3 regions of the Paenibacillus sp. FSL P4-0184 genome follow, and region 2 is predicted to be linked to each of the others. Evidence: a T-box and tRNA genes for the amino acid it is inferred to sense, from the RefSeq annotation. Region 2 holds a T-box; the other regions hold tRNA genes.
The links. The T-box of region 2 lies ahead of metG (methionine--tRNA ligase). A T-box ahead of a tRNA ligase gene usually reads a tRNA of that ligase, here a tRNA-Met.

Region 1: it encodes a tRNA-Met, which carries the amino acid that the T-box ahead of metG (methionine--tRNA ligase) is inferred to sense. The anticodon was not compared.
Region 3: it encodes a tRNA-Met, which carries the amino acid that the T-box ahead of metG (methionine--tRNA ligase) is inferred to sense. The anticodon was not compared.

The regions. Positions count from the first base shown of each region.
Region 1 is NZ_JBBORN010000001.1:1,207,337-1,210,583, reverse strand. Features, by position in the region: rRNA gene MKY52_RS05190 (23S ribosomal RNA) at 1-322, shown strand, start outside; rRNA gene rrf (5S ribosomal RNA) at 396-512, shown strand; tRNA gene MKY52_RS05180 (tRNA-Ile) at 571-647, shown strand; tRNA gene MKY52_RS05175 (tRNA-Asn) at 651-726, shown strand; tRNA gene MKY52_RS05170 (tRNA-Ser) at 732-824, shown strand; tRNA gene MKY52_RS05165 (tRNA-Glu) at 841-912, shown strand; tRNA gene MKY52_RS05160 (tRNA-Val) at 919-994, shown strand; tRNA gene MKY52_RS05155 (tRNA-Met) at 1,010-1,086, shown strand; tRNA gene MKY52_RS05150 (tRNA-Met) at 1,159-1,235, shown strand; tRNA gene MKY52_RS05145 (tRNA-Asp) at 1,261-1,338, shown strand; tRNA gene MKY52_RS05140 (tRNA-Gln) at 1,355-1,429, shown strand; tRNA gene MKY52_RS05135 (tRNA-Lys) at 1,437-1,512, shown strand; tRNA gene MKY52_RS05130 (tRNA-Leu) at 1,528-1,611, shown strand; tRNA gene MKY52_RS05125 (tRNA-Gly) at 1,618-1,692, shown strand; tRNA gene MKY52_RS05120 (tRNA-Arg) at 1,701-1,777, shown strand; tRNA gene MKY52_RS05115 (tRNA-Pro) at 1,808-1,881, shown strand; tRNA gene MKY52_RS05110 (tRNA-Gly) at 1,894-1,964, shown strand; gene MKY52_RS05105 (YdeI/OmpD-associated family protein) at 2,066-2,530, shown strand; gene MKY52_RS05100 (GreA/GreB family elongation factor) at 2,632-3,087, opposite strand.
Region 2 is NZ_JBBORN010000001.1:4,811,092-4,814,338, reverse strand. Features, by position in the region: gene MKY52_RS21265 (hypothetical protein) at 1-55, opposite strand, end outside; gene metG (methionine--tRNA ligase) at 126-1,772, opposite strand; T-box leader at 1,817-2,078, opposite strand; gene MKY52_RS21255 (DUF4362 domain-containing protein) at 2,207-2,683, shown strand; gene htpG (molecular chaperone HtpG) at 2,709-3,247, opposite strand, start outside.
Region 3 is NZ_JBBORN010000001.1:3,029,140-3,032,386, forward strand. Features, by position in the region: rRNA gene MKY52_RS13240 (23S ribosomal RNA) at 1-1,255, shown strand, start outside; tRNA gene MKY52_RS13245 (tRNA-Asn) at 1,316-1,391, shown strand; tRNA gene MKY52_RS13250 (tRNA-Ser) at 1,395-1,487, shown strand; tRNA gene MKY52_RS13255 (tRNA-Glu) at 1,505-1,579, shown strand; tRNA gene MKY52_RS13260 (tRNA-Val) at 1,635-1,710, shown strand; tRNA gene MKY52_RS13265 (tRNA-Met) at 1,728-1,804, shown strand; tRNA gene MKY52_RS13270 (tRNA-Asp) at 1,831-1,908, shown strand; tRNA gene MKY52_RS13275 (tRNA-Phe) at 1,916-1,991, shown strand; tRNA gene MKY52_RS13280 (tRNA-Thr) at 2,012-2,087, shown strand; tRNA gene MKY52_RS13285 (tRNA-Tyr) at 2,093-2,178, shown strand; tRNA gene MKY52_RS13290 (tRNA-Trp) at 2,187-2,260, shown strand; tRNA gene MKY52_RS13295 (tRNA-His) at 2,297-2,372, shown strand; tRNA gene MKY52_RS13300 (tRNA-His) at 2,413-2,485, shown strand; tRNA gene MKY52_RS13305 (tRNA-Gln) at 2,507-2,581, shown strand; tRNA gene MKY52_RS13310 (tRNA-Gly) at 2,588-2,662, shown strand; tRNA gene MKY52_RS13315 (tRNA-Cys) at 2,675-2,748, shown strand; tRNA gene MKY52_RS13320 (tRNA-Leu) at 2,763-2,841, shown strand; gene MKY52_RS13325 (AraC family transcriptional regulator) at 2,975-3,247, opposite strand, start outside.

The sequences.
Region 1 (3,247 bases), 3.6 Mb from region 2:
GGTACGCGAGCTGGGTTCAGAACGTCGTGAGACAGTTCGGTCCCTATCTGTCGTGGGCGCAGGAAATTTGAGAGGAGCTGTCCTTAGTACGAGAGGACCGGGATGGACGTACCGCTGGTGCACCAGTTGTTTCGCCAGAAGCATGGCTGGGTAGCTACGTACGGACGGGATAAGCGCTGAAAGCATCTAAGCGTGAAGCCCCCTCAAGATGAGATTTCCCAAATAGTAAGACCCCTTGAAGACGACGAGGTAGATAGGTTGGAGGTGGAAGTGCAGTAATGCATGGAGCTGACCAATACTAATCGGTCGAGGGCTTATCCTATACTTAAGACGCAAATTCAATTCGGATTCAGTTTTCAGGCATCAAGCCTGAGCATTTACGATGTAAATGCCCGTTTGGTGGCGATAGCGGAGGGGTTCCACGCGTACCCATCCCGAACACGACCGTTAAGCCCTCCAGCGCCGATGGTACTTGGACCGAAGGGTTCTGGGAGAGTAGGACGTCGCCAAGCGGACAACCACATTACCCGTGGTATTTTTTTTGCCCTTAATATTGATGTGTCTTAAAAAGGGCCTTTAGCTCAGCTGGTTAGAGCGCACCCCTGATAAGGGTGAGGTCGGTGGTTCGAGTCCACTAAGGCCCACCATATTCCCTGATAGCTCAGTTGGTAGAGCACTCGACTGTTAATCGAGTTGTCACAGGTTCGAGTCCTGTTCGGGGAGCCATTTATGGAGAGGTGTCCGAGTTTGGCCGAAGGAGCACGATTGGAAATCGTGTAGGCGCCACAAGCGTCTCGAGGGTTCGAATCCCTCTCTCTCCGCCACAAAGTTTATTAGCATGGCCCGTTGGTCAAGGGGTTAAGACACCTCCCTTTCACGGAGGTAACATGGGTTCGAATCCCATACGGGTCATAACATGGAGGCTTAGCTCAGCTGGGAGAGCATCTGCCTTACAAGCAGAGGGTCGGGGGTTCGATCCCCTCAGCCTCCACCATATTCATTTAAACGACGCGGGGTGGAGCAGCCCGGTAGCTCGTCGGGCTCATAACCCGAAGGCCGCAGGTTCAAATCCTGCCCCCGCAACCAAATTTTCCTTAAGCATGATGTTTTGGGACTAGCTGGCGTAGTGTAAATGAATAGTATATAATTATTAAATGACGCGGGGTGGAGCAGCCCGGTAGCTCGTCGGGCTCATAACCCGAAGGCCGCAGGTTCAAATCCTGCCCCCGCAACCAATTTACTCTTATGCATTATGTCTATGGAACCGTGGTGTAGTTGGCCTAACATGCCTGCCTGTCACGCAGGAGATCGCGAGTTCGAATCTCGTCGGTTCCGCCATTTAGTTAATTATTGTTGGGGATTAGCCAAGCGGTAAGGCAACGGACTTTGACTCCGTCATGCATAGGTTCAAATCCTATATCCCCAGCCATTTATGAGAGCCATTAGCTCAGTTGGTAGAGCACCTGACTTTTAATCAGGGTGTCGAAGGTTCGAGTCCTTCATGGCTCACCATTATTTTTAAAGTGTGCGCGTGTGGCGGAATGGCAGACGCACCAGACTTAGGATCTGGCGTTTCACGACGTGGGGGTTCAAGTCCCTTCACGCGCACCATATTTTGCGGAAGTGGCTCAGCGGTAGAGCATCGCCTTGCCAAGGCGAGGGTCGCGGGTTCGATTCCCGTCTTCCGCTCCATAATTTTTGCGCCCTTAGCTCAGCTGGATAGAGCGTTTGACTACGAATCAAAAGGCCGGGAGTTCGAATCTCTCAGGGCGCGCCATTTTTATTACTAAGTAATTACATGTTTTGACGGGATGTAGCTCAGCTTGGTAGAGCACCTGGTTTGGGACCAGGGGGTCGCATGTTCAAATCGTGTCATCCCGATTTTATACCTTTGCGGGTGTAGTTCAATGGTAGAACTTCAGCCTTCCAAGCTGATAGCGTGGGTTCGATTCCCATCACCCGCTTATAATTAAGAAACATCTGTCTATTATAGGCAGGTGTTTTTTTGTATAGTTACATTTGTATGTATACAATAGAACTAGGGATTTTAGTTGAGGAGGTAACTATGTTCGAATTTGAAGCTAAATTAGTGCGACCTGATGCAAGTGGGAGCTGGACTTATCTTAACGTCCCTTTTGATGCCGAACAAATATTTGAAACAAAGTCCAGAATACAGGTAAAAGGAAATGTAAATGGAATCCCCTATAGAGGAACGCTTATGCCCCAGGGAAACGGAAAGCATTTTATGGTGGTAAAGAAAGAACTACGGGATCTAGCCAAAGCTCAACCTGGTGATATTGTGCGTGTGACGATGGAGCAAGATCATCAATTACGGGAGGTAGAAGCCCCAGAGGATTTCCTTGATGCGCTGAGTAGCCATGAGCAGGCAGAAGCTTATTATAACGGTCTGGCTTATTCTTATCAGAAGGAATATGTATCTTGGATCGAAGCGGCGAAAAGACCTGAAACCAGAGCATCTCGCATCGAAAAATCAGTCAGTAAACTGGGTGAAGGATTGAGGCTCAAATAAAAGTATGAAGAAGTGCTTAACAGGCTGAATAGATGAACAGCGTCCTCTTCCATAAGATTGGAAAGGGACGCTGTTAATGTTGGTGATATGTGCGAGTGGGCTTAAATAAGAACGGCCACCTCACCACAATTCACAAACTTAATACTTTCGATTTTTACTGATAACTCACCTGAAGGAATAGCTAGCTGACATGTACTGCCGATCTGAGCTAACAGCAACTGCATGCCAATAGGCGAGAACATTGAAATCTTGTTATCATTGGGTTCTGCCTGGTTTGGAAATACGATGGTGTAGGTATCTGTAGTATTGTCGTCTAAGTAGCGTAGCTGAAGCTGACTTCCAATCAATACGAGTGAATTCAATTCTTCACCATTGAAACGGGAAAGTAATTGTTCCAGCTCGGAGCAATAACGGGACAACAGCGTTTCAGCATTACTTCTTTGTTTGCTTCGTTCAGGGAAATACTGATTTAGAAATGCGATTTTTTCCTCATCAAAATAAATAAGCTGCTGGACCAGTTGTGTCCTTGAGCCTTCATAAATTAGACTATGGTTCATAGTAGATTTCACCCCCTCTAAGTAGCACATTCTTTGCAAATTTGTTATGACGCGTTGCCATATTAAAATCCCTCCTATACAAATAGAGGTCCCCTAGAGGGAACCTTCTGATCAGTATAACAGCTTCTATATGTAAATCCAATCCATTTTGAAAAGGCAA
Region 2 (3,247 bases):
AGTCCAATATTTTAATTGCTTCCTTGTAATGCTCATTAATCCATTCGATATCCATTCGGAAACCTCCTCTTTTTGGAGTTCGTGAAAGGGTTAAGGATCCTGCCCGGAGCTTGTCTTAACCATTCCTATTTATTGACTTTTTGTTGTTCTAATCTTTGCTCTTCTTCTTTAATTTGACTTATATCAATTCGTTCAAACAACAATTGCAAATCAGTTACCTGTTGATAAGGGGGAACCGAGCGGGGCTTCCAATTCGGTAGTTCAAGCGATAGGAATCCCCTGATCTCCTCACAAGAAAACGGTAGAAACGGATGCAGCAAATTCGCCAAATTAGCTATAATCTGCACGCATGTATATATCGTAGAACCACAGGACTCCTGATCTTCTTTTACCTGAATCCAAGGTTTTTGCCGATCAAAATACTGATTTGCCTTACGTACATAAAAGAAATTATACTCGAGCGCATCCTTCAAATCTCCCGCTTCAATTAGGCGTCCTGACTCCAGATACAAGAGGTCAATGTTGTCGCTCCACCCCTTGTCTAACTTTCCACTTGGCACGATCCCTTCATAAAACTTCTCTACAAAAGCCAATGAGCGATTCACAAAGTTACCAAATGCTCCAAGCAGCTCACCATTATGACTATAAATAAACTCTCTCCAGGAAAAATCCGTATCCCGCTTCTCAGGCCCGTTGGCAATTAAGAAATAACGAATAGAGTCAGGATGATACCGCTCTAGAATATCAGGTACCCAGACTGCCCAATTACGGCTAGTGGAGAACTTCTGCCCTTCAAGGGTTAAATATTCGCTGGATATAATCCGATCCGGTAAATGTAGTTCTCTTGCTCCTAATAAGACGGCTGGCCAAATCAGGGTGTGAAAAGGAATATTATCTTTTCCATGGACATAATAAGCGGTGATGTCCTCTTGTTCCTCTGACCAAAAATCCTCCCAGCTCCGCCCAGACTGTGCAGCCCACTGCTTACTGGCTGATAAATAACCACTTACCGCCTCAATCCAAACATAAATCTTCTTGTCTTCAAATCCAGCTATAGGAACATCTACACCCCAAGATAAGTCTCTTGTTACCGCGCGGTCCTGCAGTTCTTCTTTTAAATAACGTTTGGTCAGTTTTATAGCGTTTTCTCTCCAAAATTGTGCTTCCTCTACATATTCCGTTAATTCAGATTGAAATTTAGATAAGCTAAGATAAAAATGTTCTGTCGGTCGTTCTGACGGTGTATTCCCACATAATTTACAGACTCTGTCCAATAAATCGGCAGGGTCTAGAATCGTAGAACAATAATCGCATTGATCTCCACGCGCCCGCTGGCCACAAACTGGACAAGTCCCTTCCACGTATCTGTCTGGCAAAAAGCGCTGATCCACCTCACAGTAACATTGCGCAATGGTTTTTTTATATAAATGACCATTCTCTAGTAGCTTCGCAAACAACTCTTGCACAACCTTATGATGCTGCTGTTGATCCGTTCGAGTATAAAGATCATAACTAAATCCCAGCTGTTCAAAACACTGCAGAAACTCTTCGTGGTATCGACTGGCAAAAGCTTCGGGTGTGATCCCTTCATTAGCAGCCTGAACCGCTACAGGTGTGCCATGACAATCGCTGCCTGACACATATAAAACGTTATCCCCCTTGCTGCGAAAATAGCGTGCCAGCACATCCCCAGGCAACACACTTGATAATCTTCCAAGATGTAAAGATCCATTCGCATACGGCCAAGCACCACCAATAAACACATTACTCATTAACCTTCTCCTCCTTTTTTTAGACAACAAAAAAACTCCCATCCACAAAGGACGAGAGTTCTACTCACGTGTTACCACCTAATTTTATAAATGCCTCATGACATTTACCTCTTCAGGTACGACGTTAATAAACGTTTATACCCTAGCACTATAACGGATGCAGGTTCCGGCGCAGCCTACAACCCAAAAGGTTTCGATGCGCAGCTCTGAGACCATATTCCCAAGGTTTTTCTTTACTCCTTTTCAGCGACCGGAGCTCTCTGTAGAAAGAATTGCCGTGGTACTCTTTCTCTTCTTTGCCTTTAAATATTCAAGTTACTGGAAATGATACTTAATTTTCTGTTTATTGTCAATGTGAAACATCAAGCTCACTGTAACTTTTTCAATTAATTTTCGTCTTTTATATAGATTAGTTACAAGGAGAAGGTCCTTCAATGAAAAAAGTAATCTTGCTTATACTCTCTGTTCTTTTACTAGCAGGGGTATGGGGTTGTTCCGATAATAAGGTTAATTCTGTTCCCAAAAGTGAACCCTATACTTCCGAAAAAGCCATCAGTAGAGGGGATATTGTTTCTTTTGAAAAAGTGTACAACCTCTATAAATTTGAGCAATTTATAACTAATCTCTCCAGCAAAAAAGCAGACAATATACGAGTTACAAGTTACACAGATGAGGGCGATCCCATATTTAAGGATTTGAAGTTTGATGGCAATGTAATTAGTTATAGCTACGATACTTCTAATGATGCATTCGGTGGAAGTAACACAGGAGTTAGAACCGATACCTGCTCCGAAGTGACGAGTAAAAAAAACACACAAGGTGAAATAATCTATTCGATCAGCGGTTGCACAAATAATGACTCTGAAATCGATTACTACCTTTTCCGCACAAAAAAAGCCACCCAATCGTAATACGATAGGATGGCTTTTCTAATATCTATTTCATGATTTTGCAAATATCATTGGTGAATTGAACAGGATCACTAACCTGTAGACCTTCGATCAACAGTGCTTGGTTGTACAGCAGGTTCGTGTATAAACCGAGCTTCTCTTTATCGTTCTCAGCTGCTGCTTTCAAAGACTGGAAGACTTCGTGATGGATGTTGATTTCGAGTACCTTATCCGCTTGAACCTCTTGCCCATTCGGCATCGATTTCAGGATTTTTTCCATCTCGATTGTCAGTTCACCTTCAGCAGAGAGGCATACCGGATGAGTCTTCAAACGTTTGGAAGCTTTAACATTCTTCACTTTGCCGGACAAGATGTCCTTCATCGCTTCAAAAAGCTCCTTGTTTTCGTTCTCTTCCGCTTCCGTTGGCTTGTCCGCTTCGTCTGCTTCGATACCCAGATCACCACTGGATACGGATTTAAATTCTTTTTCTTTATAAGACATGATCATCTTGATCGCAAATTCATCAATATCATCAGTGAAGTAGAGAATTTCATACCCTTTATCCGATACAAGCTCGGTTTGTG
Region 3 (3,247 bases), 1.8 Mb from region 2:
GCGAGAAGAGAATTCTAAGGCGCGCGGAAGAACTCTCGTTAAGGAACTCGGCAAAATGACCCCGTAACTTCGGGAGAAGGGGTGCCCCGGTAGTGTGAATAGCACGAGGGGGCCGCAGTGAAAAGGCCCAAGCGACTGTTTAGCAAAAACACAGGTCTGTGCGAAGCCGCAAGGCGAAGTATACGGGCTGACGCCTGCCCGGTGCTGGAAGGTTAAGGGGAGTGGTTAGGGGTAACCCGAAGCTATGAACCGAAGCCCCAGTAAACGGCGGCCGTAACTATAACGGTCCTAAGGTAGCGAAATTCCTTGTCAGGTAAATTCTGACCCGCACGAATGGCGTAACGACTTGGGCGCTGTCTCAACGAGAGATCCGGTGAAATTTTAATACCTGTGAAGATGCAGGTTACCCGCGACAAGACGGAAAGACCCCATGGAGCTTTACTGCAGCTTGATATTGAATTTGGGTACGATCTGTACAGGATAGGTGGGAGCCGTAGAAATCGGAGCGCAAGCTTCGGTGGAGGCGCCGTTGGGATACCACCCTGATCGTATCTAGGTTCTAACCTAGTACCCTAATCGGGTACGGGGACCGTGTCAGGCGGGCAGTTTGACTGGGGCGGTCGCCTCCTAAAGAGTAACGGAGGCGTTCCAAGGTTCCCTCAGAATGGTTGGAAATCATTCGAAGAGTGCAAAGGCATAAGGGAGCTTGACTGCGAGACCTACAAGTCGAGCAGGGACGAAAGTCGGACTTAGTGATCCGGTGGTACCGCATGGAAGGGCCATCGCTCAACGGATAAAAGCTACCCTGGGGATAACAGGCTTATCTCCCCCAAGAGTCCACATCGACGGGGAGGTTTGGCACCTCGATGTCGGCTCATCGCATCCTGGGGCTGAAGTAGGTCCCAAGGGTTGGGCTGTTCGCCCATTAAAGCGGTACGCGAGCTGGGTTCAGAACGTCGTGAGACAGTTCGGTCCCTATCTGTCGTGGGCGCAGGAAATTTGAGAGGAGCTGTCCTTAGTACGAGAGGACCGGGATGGACGTACCGCTGGTGCACCAGTTGTTTCGCCAGAAGCATGGCTGGGTAGCTACGTACGGACGGGATAAGCGCTGAAAGCATCTAAGCGTGAAGCCCCCCTCAAGATGAGATTTCCCAATTAGTAAGACCCCTTGAAGACGACGAGGTAGATAGGTTGGAGGTGGAAGTGCAGTAATGCATGGAGCTGACCAATACTAATCGGTCGAGGGCTTATCCTATACTTAGAACGCAAATTCAATTCGGATTCAGTTTTCAGGCATCAAGCCTGGTATGAATATTCCCTGATAGCTCAGTTGGTAGAGCACTCGACTGTTAATCGAGTTGTCACAGGTTCGAGTCCTGTTCGGGGAGCCATATGGAGAGGTGTCCGAGTTTGGCCGAAGGAGCACGATTGGAAATCGTGTAGGCGCCACAAGCGTCTCGAGGGTTCGAATCCCTCTCTCTCCGCCACAAATTTTACTTAGTATGGCCCGTTGGTCAAGGGGTTAAGACACCTCCCTTTCACGGAGGTAACATGGGTTCGAATCCCATACGGGTCACCAAATTTTCACTTGATTTTACATAGTGGACTTTGGTACAATAACAATTGTTGTTTACGGAGGCTTAGCTCAGCTGGGAGAGCATCTGCCTTACAAGCAGAGGGTCGGGGGTTCGATCCCCTCAGCCTCCACCATATTCATTTAAGAACGACGCGGGGTGGAGCAGCCCGGTAGCTCGTCGGGCTCATAACCCGAAGGCCGCAGGTTCAAATCCTGCCCCCGCAACCAATTTTCATCAAGTAATTATATCTTTTGGAACCGTGGTGTAGTTGGCCTAACATGCCTGCCTGTCACGCAGGAGATCGCGAGTTCGAATCTCGTCGGTTCCGCCATTTTCTTGGCTCGATAGCTCAGTCGGTAGAGCAGAGGACTGAAAATCCTCGTGTCGGCGGTTCGAATCCGTCTCGAGCCACCATGTTGTATACAACTTAATATGCCGGTGTAGCTCAATTGGTAGAGCAACTGACTTGTAATCAGTAGGTTGGGGGTTCAAGTCCTCTCGCCGGCACCATCTTTGGGGGATTAGCGAAGTGGCCAAACGCATCAGACTGTAAATCTGCTCACGTACGTGTTCGGTGGTTCGAATCCATCATCCCCCACCATTTTTTTTAGGGGCATAGTTTAAAGGTAGAACAACGGTCTCCAAAACCGTTGGTGTGGGTTCAATTCCTGCTGCCCCTGCCAATCTTTATCTAAAGTCTTTCTCTAAAGTTTAATATGGCGGTCGTGGCGAAGGGGTTAACGCACCGGTTTGTGGATCCGGCATTCGTGGGTTCAAGTCCCATCGGTCGCCCCATTTACTTTAAGAAGGACAGCAACAATATTAGTTTAATATGGCGATTGTGGCGAAGTGGTTAACGCACCGGATTGTGGTTCCGGCATTCGTGGGTTCGAGACCCATCAGTCGCCCCTTTTATTTTAAAATGTTATTGGGGATTAGCCAAGCGGTAAGGCAACGGACTTTGACTCCGTCATGCATAGGTTCAAATCCTATATCCCCAGCCATTTTATGCGGACGTGGCTCAGCGGTAGAGCATCGCCTTGCCAAGGCGAGGGTCGCGGGTTCGATTCCCGTCGTCCGCTCCAAAGTTTTCACATGGCGCCATAGCCAAGTGGTAAGGCAAAGCTCTGCAAAAGCTTTATCCCCAGTTCAAATCTGGGTGGCGCCTCCATTAATTTCATATGTGCCGGCGTGGCGGAATGGCAGACGCGCTCGACTCAAAATCGAGAGGGAAACCGTGGAGGTTCGAGTCCTCTCGCCGGTATATCAAAAAGGTTTGTAAAGTCGCTTGTATAAGCAACTTTACAAGCCTTTTTTCTTTGTCTTTGAGCTTTTATTCTTAAGCCGTTGAATTAGAGGCGTCTCTAATCAACGGCCTTTTTGTGTGGAGTGTTTTTTTATTGACTGCTTAGTCGGAATGCTCGTGGGGTGAGACCAATTTCACGTTTAAACATATTGCAGAATTGGGCGTCATTCACAAACCCAGCAGCAGCTGATACTTCAGAGATATGCATTTGGGTATGTTGCAAGAGAGACTTTGCATAATCCAGACGTTTCAATAGTAGATAGCGCAGAGGTGAAGAACCGAATCGTTCTTTAAATAAATGGCGGAAACGATCATAGCTGTATCCAGACATCTCAGAAAGTGTTGCGACCGATAGCTTATGGCG